DNA from 2 places in the Anoxybacillus sp. ST4 genome. Region 1 is predicted to be linked to the other one. Evidence: predicted binding sites of a transcription regulator. Region 1 holds the regulator's gene; the other holds the start of a gene.
What was found. Region 1 encodes Rex, which represses fermentation and respiration genes when NADH is low (regulators of the CRP and FNR family bind a similar motif). Its sites were predicted from a motif close to TTGTGAAATATTTCACAA; they were not measured.
Positions count from the first base shown of each region.

Region 2: K1I44_RS00820 (hemerythrin domain-containing protein) is a predicted target of Rex. The motif match lies at 4,679-4,696, and genes of this name have one in related genera.

Region 1 covers NZ_JAHZOE010000039.1:1,622-8,988, reverse strand. Annotated here, with positions in the region: gene groL (chaperonin GroEL) at 1-1,010, opposite strand, end outside; gene groES (co-chaperone GroES) at 1,082-1,366, opposite strand; gene K1I44_RS14075 (CPBP family intramembrane glutamic endopeptidase) at 1,592-2,329, shown strand; gene K1I44_RS14070 (YdiK family protein) at 2,326-2,499, shown strand; gene K1I44_RS14065 (redox-sensing transcriptional repressor Rex) at 2,509-3,144, opposite strand; gene K1I44_RS14060 (ABC-F family ATP-binding cassette domain-containing protein) at 3,372-5,267, shown strand; gene tsaD (tRNA (adenosine(37)-N6)-threonylcarbamoyltransferase complex transferase subunit TsaD) at 5,565-6,578, opposite strand; gene rimI (ribosomal protein S18-alanine N-acetyltransferase) at 6,575-7,018, opposite strand; gene tsaB (tRNA (adenosine(37)-N6)-threonylcarbamoyltransferase complex dimerization subunit type 1 TsaB) at 7,019-7,367, opposite strand, start outside.
Region 2 covers NZ_JAHZOE010000001.1:138,127-145,493, reverse strand. Annotated here, with positions in the region: gene K1I44_RS00855 (molybdopterin molybdotransferase MoeA) at 25-1,278, shown strand; gene mobB (molybdopterin-guanine dinucleotide biosynthesis protein B) at 1,269-1,772, shown strand; gene K1I44_RS00845 (molybdenum cofactor biosynthesis protein MoaE) at 1,753-2,208, shown strand; gene moaD (molybdopterin converting factor subunit 1) at 2,205-2,438, shown strand; gene moaC (cyclic pyranopterin monophosphate synthase MoaC) at 2,443-2,922, shown strand; gene K1I44_RS00830 (ThiF family adenylyltransferase) at 2,934-3,944, shown strand; gene K1I44_RS00825 (Crp/Fnr family transcriptional regulator) at 3,960-4,649, shown strand; gene K1I44_RS00820 (hemerythrin domain-containing protein) at 4,765-5,292, shown strand; gene K1I44_RS00815 (nitrate reductase subunit alpha) at 5,473-7,367, shown strand, end outside.

The DNA of each region.
Region 1 (7,367 bases):
GCACGGCCAGCGCCACCAACGATCGTTGTATGTTCTTTTGTCACAACGACTTTCGTTGCACGACCGAGTGAAGCAATCGTTGTCGATTTTAACTCACGGCCTAACTCTTCTGTAATGACTTCACCGCCTGTTAAAATCGCGATATCTTGAAGCATCGCTTTACGACGGTCACCGAAGCCAGGCGCTTTTACTGCAACAGCTGTGAATGTGCCACGAAGTTTGTTTACGACTAATGTCGCAAGCGCTTCGCCTTCTACATCTTCAGCAATGATTAATAATGGTTTGCCTTGTTGAACAACTTGCTCTAATACAGGAAGAAGTTCTTGAATGCTTGAAACTTTTTTATCTGTAATTAAGATGTATGGGTTGTCTAATACAGCTTCCATTTTGTCAGAGTCTGTAATCATGTATGGAGATACATAGCCACGGTCAAATTGCATACCTTCCACAACATCTAATTCTGTCGTGAAGCCTTTAGACTCTTCTAATGTAATCACACCGTCTTTACCGACGCGTTCCATTGCTTCTGCGATTAATTGACCAACTTCTTCGTCAGCCGCAGAAATTGCTGCAACTTGAGCAATGGAGTCTTTTCCTTCAATTGGTTTAGAGATCGCTTTTAATTCTTCTACCGCAACCGCAACAGCTTTTTCAATACCTTTGCGAATACCCATTGGGTTCGCACCAGCTGTTACGTTTTTCAATCCTTCACGAATCATCGCTTGCGCTAATACAGTCGCTGTTGTTGTACCGTCACCAGCAACATCATTTGTTTTGCTTGCTACTTCCGCAACAAGCTTTGCACCCATATTTTCAAACGGATCTTCTAACTCGATTTCTTTTGCAATTGTTACACCGTCATTTGTAATTAATGGAGAACCGAACTTTTTCTCTAATACAACGTTACGACCTTTTGGACCTAATGTTACTTTTACTGCATCGGCTAATTTATCTACACCGCGTAACATCGCACGACGAGCTTCTTCGCTGAATTTAATTTCTTTTGCCATACATCTTACCCCCTTGATGATAATTTTTTGTTAAGTATTTTTGTATGCTTTATATGTTATCAGGCGAACGATTAACCAATCACAGCTAAAATGTCGCTTTCACGCAAGATTAAGTACTCTTTTCCATCATATTTTACTTCTGTGCCCGCATATTTTGAGAAGATGATGCGGTCACCAACGCTTACTTCTGGAGCTACGCGCTCACCATTATCAAGAATGCGACCTGAACCAACTGCCACAACTTTTCCTTCTTGTGGTTTTTCCTTCGCTGTGTCTGGTAAGACAATTCCGCTCGCTGTTTTTTCTTCAGTTTGAATTAATTCAATGGCAATACGATCACCTAGTGGCTTCAACACGGCAAACGACCTCCTTAATTAGATTTTCGTTCCGTTATTAGCACTCATCATCATTGAGTGCTAACACACTTATTATATTAATGAACTTTTTTCAATTTTGCAAGTAGGAAGTTAAAAATTTTTCATTAAATAATTCCCTCTTTCATTATGCCTTTCCTTTCGAATTTCATACAAAAAATATGGTAAAATGAAAAAGTACTCATTTTGCCAAAAGGGGTTGAACACGTGAAAAAGCAATATTGGTATGTCATTATTACATACATCGCCATGCAGTTATCTAGTTTAATTGGCGTTCCTTTGCTTGCACATAGCGGGTTTGTTGACACATCAAATAAAGAAATCGCCCTATCCATTGCCTCGGGTTATTGGGCTGTCATTAGCTTCTCGATCGCTTTTCTTTTCGTTCTTTATTTCATGAGAGAAGATATGAGATACTCATATGATCGCCATCAAGCATCTATCGGAACGTCAATTTTTTGGGGAATTGGGGGATTTTTTCTTGCTCTTTTCGCTCAAGGCATCGCAGCAAATATTGAGATGCACGTATTTGGCGTCGAGATGGGGTCCGAAAATACGAAGCGCATCGTTGAAATGGTAAAGCTAACACCAGCGCTTATGCTCGTCACTTCGATCGTCGGACCGATTTTAGAAGAAATCATTTTTCGAAAAATTATTTTTGGAACGCTGTATCAAAAATATAACTTTTTCTTATCAGCGGCTGTCAGTTCCCTTTTATTTGCTGTCGTTCATTTAGAGTTTGAACATTTGCTTCTTTATGCAACGATGGGATTCGTATTTGCTTTCTTATATGTCAAAACAAAGCGTATCCTCGTACCTATTGCAGCACATGTACTGATGAACACATTTGTCGTTGCCATTCAAACGTTATTTGCTGAAGAAATTGAAAAAATAATGAAGGAAGCAGAACAAATGCAATTCGTGATTTGGGGGCTGTTTTCATGAAGTCTGAGCCGTTATTTTACTTTTTGATGGGCATTTTATTCACTTATTTTGCTGTCGACAGCGCTGATGATGGCATTTGGGACGTCACAACGATGTTATTTATCCTTATTGCTACATTAGATTTTGGAACAGCTATTCGTTCTTTATTGAAAAAAACCTCCCGCTCATGAACGGGAGGTTTACTCATTTCCGTAATGTTTCAAAAAGTAAACAAGTGACTGCAATTCGACCGCTAAATCAATATGATGAACGCGAATGTGTTCAGGCACATGCAGGCGAGCAGGCGTAAAGTTTAAAATTCCTTTAATGCCTTTTTGGACAAGTCGATCGGTAATCGGTTGGGCAACTTGGGCTGGAACGGTTAAAATCGCTACCGTAATCCCACCTAGTTTTTCTTCCAATTCATCTAAATGATAAACGGGAACGCCCCCTACTTCCGTTCCGACTTTATCTGGATCGACATCAAACGCCATCACGATTTTCGTATTATTATTTTTACTAAAATTGTAGTTCAAAAATGCCGTTCCTAAATTACCAACCCCAAATAACGCTACTTCTGTCGTTTCATCTTGATCCAACGTTTTTCTGAAAAACGACAGTAAATAATTCACATTATAACCGTATCCCTTTTTTCCAAGCGCACCAAAGTATGAAAAATCACGGCGAATCGTTGCTGAATCGACTTTTACGGCTTCACTTAACTCCGCTGAAGATACACGCTGCTTTCCTGATGCATGCAAGTTTTTCAAAAAACGATAATACAACGGTAGTCGCTTTGCGGTCGCCTGCGGAATTTTTGGTTGTTCATTATTCACGAGTCAATCCCCCACATTTCCTTTCACAAATAGTTAGCGCTTTCATTTTTCTCTCCTATACGTCTGAAAAGTTCTCCCCACTTTTAAACTATACACTATTTTTTTCATTCTGTCTTTCCTTTGTAACCTTTATTATTATTTTTGTCAAATTTGTTATTCGCACACTAGTGTTGCCGAACATCAAGAAAGTACGTTACACTATCAAAAGAAGATTGAGGTGAAGAATGATGATCATTTTACAAGTAAATCAACTATCCAAATCATACGGGGCAGAACAAGTTTTATCAGACATTAAGCTTGAAATACAAGAAAAAGACCGTATTGCGTTAGTTGGAAGAAATGGTGCAGGAAAATCAACATTATTAAAAATCATTGCCGGCCAATTGTCATATGACACGGGGGAAGTGATAAAACCGAAGCACGTAACAATTGGTTACTTAGACCAATATACCGGTTTGCACGCCCATCGCTCTATTTGGGAAGAAATGCTTGATGTGTTTGCCCCCCTTCAACAAATGGAAAAACAATTACGTGACCTAGAACAACAAATGAGCTTGCACGGTGCCGACTATGAGCGCTTACTTGAGCATTACGACCGTTTACAAACGGAATTTAAAGAAAAAGGTGGCTATCAATATGAAGCCGATATTCGTTCTGTGCTTCATGGTCTCCGCTTTTCTCAGTATGACTACACAACAAAAGTATCCACGTTAAGCGGTGGACAGCGAACGCGGCTAGCGCTCGGCAAACTGCTTCTAGCTAAACCAGATTTGTTGATTTTAGACGAACCAACAAACCATTTAGATATGGAAACATTGCAATGGCTTGAACAATATTTAAAAAATTATGATGGGGCCATTCTTATCGTCTCACACGATCGCTATTTTCTTGACCAAATCGTGACACAAGTGTATGAATTATCACGCACAAAAATAAAAAAATACGTTGGAAACTATACAAGTTATTTACAACAACGGGCGGAACAATTTGAACAACAATTGAAACTGTACGAAAAACAACAAGAAGAAATTTCAAAATTAAAAGATTTTATTCAACGAAATATTGCCCGTGCATCGACAACAAAGCGAGCTCAAAGCAGAAGAAAACAACTAGAAAAAATGAATATCATTGAAAAACCGCTCGGTGATGAAAAATCGGCATCGTTTCGCTTCGAAATTGAACGCCCAAGCGGAAATGACGTATTAACAGCTACCAATTTAGCCATTGGTTATGATCAAATCATCGCAACAAACCTCTCATTTCGTGTCACTCGCGGTGATAGCATCGCACTTATTGGGCCAAATGGAATTGGAAAATCGACTCTTTTAAAAACGATCATTAAGCAACTCCCTGTAAAACATGGGGAACTACGCTACGGAACAAATGTACAAATTGGGTATTACGATCAAGAACAAGCTCAATTAACATCGAACAAACGTGTCATCGATGAACTATGGGATGAAGATCGATTAAAGACGGAAAAAGAAATTCGCACGATTCTCGGAAACTTTTTATTTTCTGGTGACGATGTATTGAAGCCAGTGCAAACATTAAGTGGCGGTGAAAAAGCCCGGCTCGCTCTCGCCAAACTAATGATGAAAAAAGCCAACGTATTAGTGTTAGACGAACCGACAAACCATTTAGATTTAGACAGCAAAGAAGTGCTAGAACAAGCGCTTATTGAATACCCAGGAACAATTATCTTTGTTTCTCACGACCGTTATTTTATTAACAAAATCGCAACAAAAATATACGAGTTATCCACAGATGGTCTTGTTGAATATTTAGGAGACTACGATTATTACGTGGCGAAAAAAGCAGAGCTACTCGAACTTGGACAAATCGCTCAAGAGACGACAACGGACGAATCATCGTCACTAAAACGCTCATATGAAGAAGAAAAAGAACGAAAAAAATTAGAGAGACAACGAAAACGAAAAATAGAGCAGCTAGAAATAGAAATGGAACAACTCGAGCAACAAATTGCAACGTATGAACAACAATTATATGATCCTTCCTGCTACAACGACTATGAAAAAGCCCGAGATACACAAGCGAAAATTGAACAACTGAAACAAAAATTCGATGAATTATTCGAACAATGGGAACTTTTACAACAATAATGATGAGCTAGCTCCATTTGTGGACTAGCTCATCTTTTTACACAAACATATCCACAGAAAAAACATCTAAATATAAGTTATTCACGCACTTTTCCACATTATCCACAAAAAAACTGAAAAATTCACATACATCGCTGTGGTTAACTCGTTATTATAAAATAACATAAAATCAACGTTTTCCACATTATTCACATATATGTGGATAAAATAATCCACAAAAAAAGCTCGGTTTTTCTTGGAAGAAATTTATACGACTATAAAAAAGGAGTGCCCCTTCACTTTTGGGACACCCTCCTTCTATAACAGTAAACTTGGGTTCGCATTTAACGCCATAGTAGCGCGCTTTCCTTGTTGAAATAATACTGTCCCAGCTGCTGCAATCATCGCTGCATTATCTGTGCAAAGCGATAACGGTGGAATAACGAGTTCAACTTCTGGAAGTCGCTTCATTTGTTCTCGCAATTGCGTACGCAATCCTTCGTTTGCAGCGACACCGCCGGCTAACAATATTTGTTTCACCCCATAGTGCGCAGCAGCTTGCATCGTTTTTTCCACCAATACTTCCACAACACTCGCTTGAAAGCTTGCTGCCATATCTTCAGGGCGAAGCGTTTCCCCTCGTTGCTTAGCGTTATGCAATGTATTAATTACTGCTGATTTTAATCCACTAAAACTAAAATCGTACGATCCTTCTTCTAACCATGCGCGTGGCAAATCGATGATTGGCTTTCCTTCTTTCGCCAAACGATCGATATGGGGACCTCCTGGATAAGGTAACTGCAACGCTCGAGCAACTTTGTCATATGCTTCCCCTGCAGCATCGTCGCGCGTCTCCCCAATCACTTCAAACATCCCATGCTCTTTCATATAAACAAGCTCCGTATGCCCCCCTGAAACAACAAGCGCTAACAACGGAAACTTCATTTCTTGCACAAGTCGATTGGCATAAATATGACCCGCGATATGATGCACGCCAACAAGGGGGATGCGATGTGCAAAAGCTAATGCTTTTGCCGCATTTACACCGATCAATAGCGCGCCAACTAGCCCCGGCCCTTCTGTCACTGCAATGGCATCAAGTTCATTCACATCCATATTTGCTCGCCTCATCGTTTCTTCTAACACGAGCGTAATTTGTTCAACATGATGGCGCGATGCAATTTCAGGAACGACGCCTCCAAACCGTTGATGACTTTCCATTTGCGATGCGACAACGTTCGCTATTATTTCACATCCGTTTTTCACAATGGCTGCAGCTGTTTCATCACAGCTCGTTTCAATCCCAAGTACAAATATATCTTTTTCACTCATAATTTCACCCACATTACTAAAGCATCTTCTTGGTTATCCGAATAGTATCGTTTCCGAATTCCTCCATTTAAAAAACCGAGTTTCCGATATAATGATTGTGCAACTACATTCGACACCCGCACTTCTAATGTCATCGTTTTCGCCCCTTCTTCCCTTGCTAACGCCATCGCTTGTCTCATCAGTGCTTCTCCTAGTTTTTTACCACGAAATTGAGGCAACACTGCAATGTTTGTAATATGCGCTTCATCCATAACCAACCACATGCCACAATAGCCAATTACTTGTCCATCATACTCCAGCACAATGTAACGAGCATACGGGTTGTTTGTCAACTCTTGATAAAAAGAAGAGCGACTCCACGGGAGCGTAAATGAAAGTTGCTCAATTTCTATAATGCGATCAAGATCTTGAAGCGTCATGAAACGGAAGGAAACGTCCACTTAACATTCCGTCCTTTCTTGCTGACGAGCAAGCCAATTCGCTTCTGCCTCTGCTAAACGAATATAGTTTGGTACGAATGTATGAATGTCCTCTGGCTCACGATGCATGCCTAACCATGCTAACTCACTCGGACGCGGATTATGGAGTGTGAACGAAGCCACTTGAACAGCACGATTGAGCGTTTGAATGAATGAAGCTTCGTGCAAAGAGCTATCATTTCCAACTAACAAAATAGGCTCATCATAAGCCTTTAATTCATTTGCCCAATCTGTCGCTAAAATGACTTGATCAGCCACAATGGATTGAATGTTGCCTCCTTCCGCTTTATAAAGGCCTGTATAAATTTGT
Region 2 (7,367 bases), on a different contig from region 1:
CGGCTTAAGAAGGGATGGACGAATATGCGTAAGCCAATTTCGGTTGCCGAAGCAATTGAACGAATAATGACATGGTGTCAACAAGTGGGAGAAGAGTACGTTTCGCTAGAACAATGTGATGGGCGTATTTTAGCTCAGCATATTGAAGCGACAATGCCGATTCCTTGGTTTGATCGCTCACCATACGATGGTTATGCTCTCTCAGCTGAGGCGACAGCGGAAGCATCATCTAGCCACCCTGTATTATTAGAAGTCGTTGGTACAGTTGGTGCCGGAACGGTTTGGGACGGCCCACTGACGCCAAAGCAAGCAGTAAAAATTATGACGGGCGCAGCCATTCCGAATGGGGCGAACGCTGTGATCATGGTTGAATTGACGAAAGAAATTGACAAAGAGGGGAAACGTTTTGTAGAGATAAAAAGGAAAGTGAGTGAAGGTGAAAATATTGTACGTATTGGGGAGGATATGAAGCAAGGGGAAGTTGTTGTTGAAAAAGGGACGGTAATTCACCCGGGTATTGTAGCGGTTTTAGCCACGTTCGGATACGATCGGGTACCTGTAATGAAGAAACCGAGAGTCGCCATTATTTCAACAGGAAGCGAGCTTCTTCAAGTTTATGAACCGCTTGAAAAAGGGAAAATTCGAAACAGCAATGCTTACATGTTGCAAGCGCAAGTTCGGCGCATAGGTGGAGAACCCATTTTATTTGGCAAAGTGCCCGACACGTTTGAATATACGTTACAAGTTGTGCAAAAAGCGTTGCGGGAAGCAGATGTTGTTATTACAACAGGAGGCGTATCTGTTGGGGATTTTGACTATATTCCGCAAGTGTATGAACATCTTGGTGCTAAGCTGTTGTTCAATAAAGTAGCGATGCGTCCAGGGAGCGTCACATCTGCAGCGGTATTTGAAAACAAAATGTTGTTTGGTCTATCTGGAAACCCATCTGCGTGCTATGTCGGGTTTGAGCTGTTCGCCCGTCCATTTATAAAAGCGATGTTAGGACAGTCCAAGCGATATTTAAAAAGAGAGCAAGCGGTGTTGCAAAAAGACTTTTTAAAACCAAACCCGTTCACCCGTTTTGTCCGGGCGAGAGCATCGCATCACGATGGATTGCTATACGTCGAACCCGTAGGAAAAGATAAATCAAATATTGTTTCGTCGCTTGTCCAGGCGAACGCCCTGCTCGTCTTGCCAGGAGGGACGCGCGGGTTTCAAGCAGGGGATCGCGTCGATGTGCTTTTATTCGAGGATGAGGGGGATGATATTTGGCGATGATTATTTTACAAGTTGTTGGTTATCAAAATAGCGGAAAAACGACGCTTATTGAAAAGGTGATTCAACGGTTATGTGAAATCGGATATCGTGTCGGAACATTAAAACACCACGGTCACGAAGGAAAAGTGACGTTGCCGAAAGAAAAAGACACAACACGTCATGCACAGGCTGGTGCGGCTGTATGTGCAGTTGAAGGAGACGGTACATTTTTTCTTCACGCAAAAGGAAATTGGACGCTCAATGAGTTAATTTCTCTCTATAAAACATTTCCGCTCGATGTATTGCTTATTGAAGGATTTAAACATGCATCCTATCCGAAAATCGTTTGTTTGCGTAGTCGAGAAGATGAACCTTTGCTGCATTTAGAAAACGTGCTCATGTCAATAAGCTGGCAACGGATGGATGGTTCTTTTTTCATTGAAGATGAGCAAGTATATATAGATCATATCATTTCTTATGTTAAGGAGGAACAGCATGTTCGCGATCGTTCGTGATCCTATTCATGTAGCAAGCGTAATTGAATCAGTCATGGACCGCAATGCAGGTGCGATTGTAACGTTTCTTGGAACAGTAAGAGAATTAACAAATGGAAAAAAGACAGTATATTTACAATACGAAGCGTATGAATCGATGGCGCAAAAACAGCTGCGACAAATTGGAGAAGAGATTGTTGCCCGTTTCCCGCAAGCCAAAGTAGCTATTGTACATCGTATTGGACGGCTTGATGTTACCGATATCGCAGTAGCGATTGCTGTTTCCACTCCTCATCGCGCAGATGCATATGAAGCGAATCGCTATGCCATTGAACGGGTCAAAGAGATAGTCCCCATTTGGAAAAAAGAACATTGGGAAGACGGAGAAATGTGGATTGGAAATCAAAAAGAAACCGTTCGCTATGATCAAGGGGCACCAGAGGGGGAAGAAGAATGATTCGCGTATTATTATTTGCGCATATAAAAGAAATGGTTGGTAAAGAGGAAATTGTGTTAAGCGAGCAACAAATGAGTGTTCGACAGCTTCGTGAGCGACTTCAGCACGAATACCATTTGCCAATAGTTTCATCGCTTCTCATTGCAGTTAACGAACAATTTGCAACAGATGATAATATGATCTATGCCGGTGATGTTGTTGCATTAATTCCACCGGTTAGTGGAGGATGATAACATGGGAACGTTTACGCATTTTAACGAACAAGGTCGGGCAAAAATGGTTGACATTTCTGAGAAGGAGGAAACGATGCGAACGGCTCGAGCGGTATCTCGTGTCATCGTTTCGAAAGAAGTGTATGAAAAAATTGCACGTTCAGAAGTCAAAAAAGGGGACGTACTCGCCGTTGCCCAAGTGGCAGGCATTATGGCGGCAAAACGCACGGCTGACTTGATTCCGATGTGTCATCCTCTCTCTTTAACAGGGGTCGACATTTCGTTTACTTGGCAAATGAAAGAAGCAAACTATGAGTTGCAAATTGAAGCATTTGTTAAAACAAAGGGAAGTACGGGAGTAGAAATGGAGGCATTAACAGCTGCTTCCGTTTGTGCGCTAACAATTTATGACATGTGTAAAGCTATTGATAAAGGAATTGTCATTGGTCCAACGTACGTAGTGGAAAAAACGGGTGGAAAGAGCGGAACTTTTAAAAGATAAGAGGGATTGTAATGGAGCGATATTCGCGACAAATATTATTTTCGCCAATTGGTGAAGAAGGACAACAAACGATTCGACATAAACATGTTCTCGTTGTTGGGGCAGGAGCGCTCGGTTCGGCGAATGCAGATATGTTAGTGCGTGCAGGCGTCGGGCGACTGACAATCGTTGATCGCGATTATGTCGATTGGACGAATTTACAGCGGCAAACGTTATATAGTGAAGAAGATGCTGAAAAAGGGTGGCCAAAGGCGATTGCTGCTAAACGTCGTCTTTCTTCAGTAAATCGTGACGTCCATGTGGAAGCGCTCGTTATGGACGTACAAGATGAATCATTTGCTTCTCTGTTTGAGCAACAGATTGACATCATAATTGATGGAACAGATAATTTCGAAACGCGCTTTTTATTAAATGATTTATCACAAAAATATCGCATTCCATGGATATACGGTGCTTGTGTCGGGAGCTACGGCCTTTCGTTTACAATCATACCAGAGCAAACGGCGTGTTTTCGTTGTTTCATCAATCATTTGCCTTCTTATCACTTCACTTGTGATAATATTGGTATTGTCTCTCCTGCTGTACAAATGGTCGCCTCTTATCAAACAGCGGAAGCGTTAAAAATATTAGTTGGGGATGTTGCAGCGGTCCGACGTTCGCTCGTTATGTTTGACGTTTGGCGAAACGAACATCGATTTTTACGAGTGGATCAATTAAAAACCGAACATTGTCCGTCTTGTGGGAGCAATCGCACATATCCAGCTTTGCAAAGCGAAAAGGCGAAAATGTCCGTCTTATGTGGACGAGATACAGTACAGATTCGCCATGTGCACCCATTTCATATAACTAAAATGATGGAGCAAATGAGAGCGAGCGGTCAACACGTACAAGGAAACGAATATTTGTTGATAACGCAATTAGAGGGACATCGTGTTGTTTTATTTGCTGATGGTCGCATGCTTATACACGGAACGAAAGATGTGACATTCGCCCGTTCGTTATATCAAAAATATTTCTCCTAAAAGGGAGGGAGACGTATGTCTCAGTTTATTAGTAAGAAAAATTTTGAACAACTCAAAACGTTAGCTTATAAGACGATCAAAGTGAAAAAAGGTATGTTTTTGTTTCAAGAGGGGCAAATAGGTGAAAACTTTTTCGTCGTCTTATCTGGTAAATTTCAAATTAGTAAATTTTCCGGGGATGGAAAAGAGTTGTGTTTACGGCTATGCGGTCCAAACGCGGTGATCGGGGAACTCATGATTTTTTCAGACAACGGTAGATATTTATTTAACGGTCGTGCGCTAGAAGATAGTGAAGTGCTAGCGATAAAAAATGAGGATATTGAAAAAGAACTGCTCGCTAATCCAGAGTTTGCTGTCGAGTTTTTGAAAATGATGACCGATCACTTTCGTAAGCAACATACAAAATTCCGTGATCTTGTTTTATATGGAAAAAAAGGGGCATTATATTCGACGCTCATCCGTATGGCAAATAGTTACGGCATTCAGACAAAAGAAGGCATTTTATTAGACGTTCCAGTTACACACCAAGATTTAGCGAATTTTAGTTCGACATCGCGTGAGAGCGTCAATCGGGAATTAAATACGTTAAAAAGTAAAGGAATCATTTCCTTCAAAGGAAGAAAAATTATTATTCATAGCTTAGACTATTTAAAAAAGCAGATTAACTGTGAAGGATGTCCAGCTTCATATTGCAACATTGAATAGTCAATAAACATTCATTTTTTTCATTATACGTGTGACGTGCATCACACGAAAACATACATCTTTTTTATACAATGATTGTGTAACCATTAAGCATGCGAAGAAAAGAGGGATGACGATGGAGTTTTCACCTTGCAGTCTCATTGGAAGTGAGCCGATTTCATTATGTCCGCCATTGCAACGATTAAAAGAAGAGCACGTCCCATTAAACGAACAAAAGTATGCTCTTTTTGTTGAAGCAAAAAGCATTTACGATGGTAAAGAACAAGATGTTGTTCAAGCGCTTATTCGTTTGCGCGAACATGTACAGCAATTTTTACAACAACTTGATCCGCATTCACGTCGGGAAGAAGATATATTATTTCCGATGATGGAACGCTACATTGGAAAACAATTCGGTCCGATTGCAGTCATGGAGTACGAACATCAAGAAGCGAAAAGAAATATTGCGACATTTTTACAAAAAACTGAAACGATTTGCGAAAAAGAAGCAAAGCAACTAGCTTCTTACGTAATCAACGCCTATATGATTTTAACCGATCACTTTACGAAAGAAGAACAAGTGCTTTTTCCAATGGCTGAAAAGTTATTATCAGTCGAAGAAAAAGAACAATTAGCAAAAAGAATAAATGAGATCGAAGGCTAATCCATGACGGATTAGTCTTTTTCAGTTTTTCCCATCTTCACTTAATGGGATGGGGGCGCTTTTCTAATATTTCGACATATTTGTGACAATTAAAAAACATGTGAGGTACCTCACATTTATTTGTGATGTTCCCGTTTATAGTGGAGATAGAAGGATTTCATACGAAGAGGAGTGAGCGATGTGAAAAAGAAGTCACCGTTGTTCAAACGATTGAACTACGTGAAACCGATTGAACGTCATGCAGATGCGCATAGTGAAGTCACATATCAAGATCGCGATTGGGAGCAAATATATCGTAGAAGATGGCAACATGACAAGGTCGTACGCTCAACACATGGCGTAAACTGTACAGGTTCATGTAGTTGGAATATTTATGTGAAAGACGGTATCGTCACATGGGAAGGTCAAAAACTCGACTATCCAACAACAGGACCGGATATGCCCGATTTTGAACCGCGGGGCTGTCCGCGTGGGGCAAGTTTTTCTTGGTATATTTATAGCCCGCTTCGCGTGAAGTACCCGTACGTTCGTGGCGTGTTGTTAAATATGTGGCGTGAAGCATTGCAGCAACATAAAAATCCGATTGATGCTTGGAAAAGCATCGTTGAAAACCCGGAGAAAGCAAAGCGTTATAAGCAGGCGCGTGGAAAAGGTGGATTTGTTCGTGCGGAGTGGGATGAAGTATTAAAACTTGTTGCCACCTCTTTACTTTATACAGTCATGAAATATGGTCCAGATCGAAACGTTGGTTTTTCTCCAATTCCCGCAATGTCGATGGTTAGCCATGCAGCAGGTGCACGCTTTATGTCATTGATGGGTGGACCGATTTTAAGCTTTTATGATTGGTACGCTGACTTGCCACCAGCTTCACCACAAATTTGGGGAGATCAAACAGACGTTCCAGAAAGTAGCGACTGGTATAACGCTGGTTACATTATGACATGGGGATCAAACGTTCCAATGACGCGTACTCCAGACGCTCACTTTTTAGCAGAGGTTCGATACAAAGGAACAAAAGTCGTCTCGATTAGTCCAGACTTTGCTGAATCGACGAAGCTAGCGGATGAATGGTTGAGCGTTAAACAAGGGACAGACGGCGCTTTAGCGATGGCGATGGGGCATGTTATTTTAAAAGAGTTTTATGTAGATAGACAAGTACAATACTTTACAAACTATGCAAAAACATACACAGATTTTCCATTTTTAGTTACGTTGAAAAAGAAAGAAGATGGGCAATTTGTTGCTGATCGTTTCCTACACGCGTCTGATATTGGACGGAACACGACAAATGGGGAATGGAAACCAGCGCTTTGGAATGAACGAACAAATGATTTTGCGATTCCGAATGGAACAATTGGTTCACGCTGGGAAAACAAAGGAAAATGGAACTTAAACATGGTAGACGAAGAAACAGAGGAAGCGATCGAGCCGCGACTGACGATGTTAGGCATAGAAGACGAGGTTGTAACTATACAAATTCCGTATTTTTCTCATGATGGAAACAAAATTTTAAAACGTGCTGTGCCTGTAAAACGCGTACAAACGGAGCATGAAGAATTATACGTCACGACCGTATATGATTTAGTGCTTGCTAACTATGGGGTTGATCGTGGGATCGGTGGTGAAGTAGCGAAAACATACGATGACCTTATTCCGTTTACGCCAGCATGGCAAGAAAACATCACAGGTGTGAAGCGCGATCTCGTTATTCAAATTGCGCGCGAGTTCGCTCAAAATGCAATCGATACAAAAGGTCGCTCAATGATTATCGTTGGCGCAGGGATTAACCATTGGTTTAACTCAGATACGATTTATCGTGCCGTCTTAAACCTCGTTTTATTCGTTGGTGCACAAGGAGTAAACGGGGGTGGTTGGGCGCATTATGTTGGTCAAGAAAAATTGCGTCCGGTAGAAGGTTGGCAAACGATTGCGATGGCACGAGATTGGCAGGCTCCACCAAAACTGCAAAACGGCACATCATTTTATTATTTTGCAACGGATCAATGGCGGTATGAGGATACGCCGGTTGGGCAACTCGTCTCACCGCTTGTTAAAGAGGCGCGTTACCAACATTA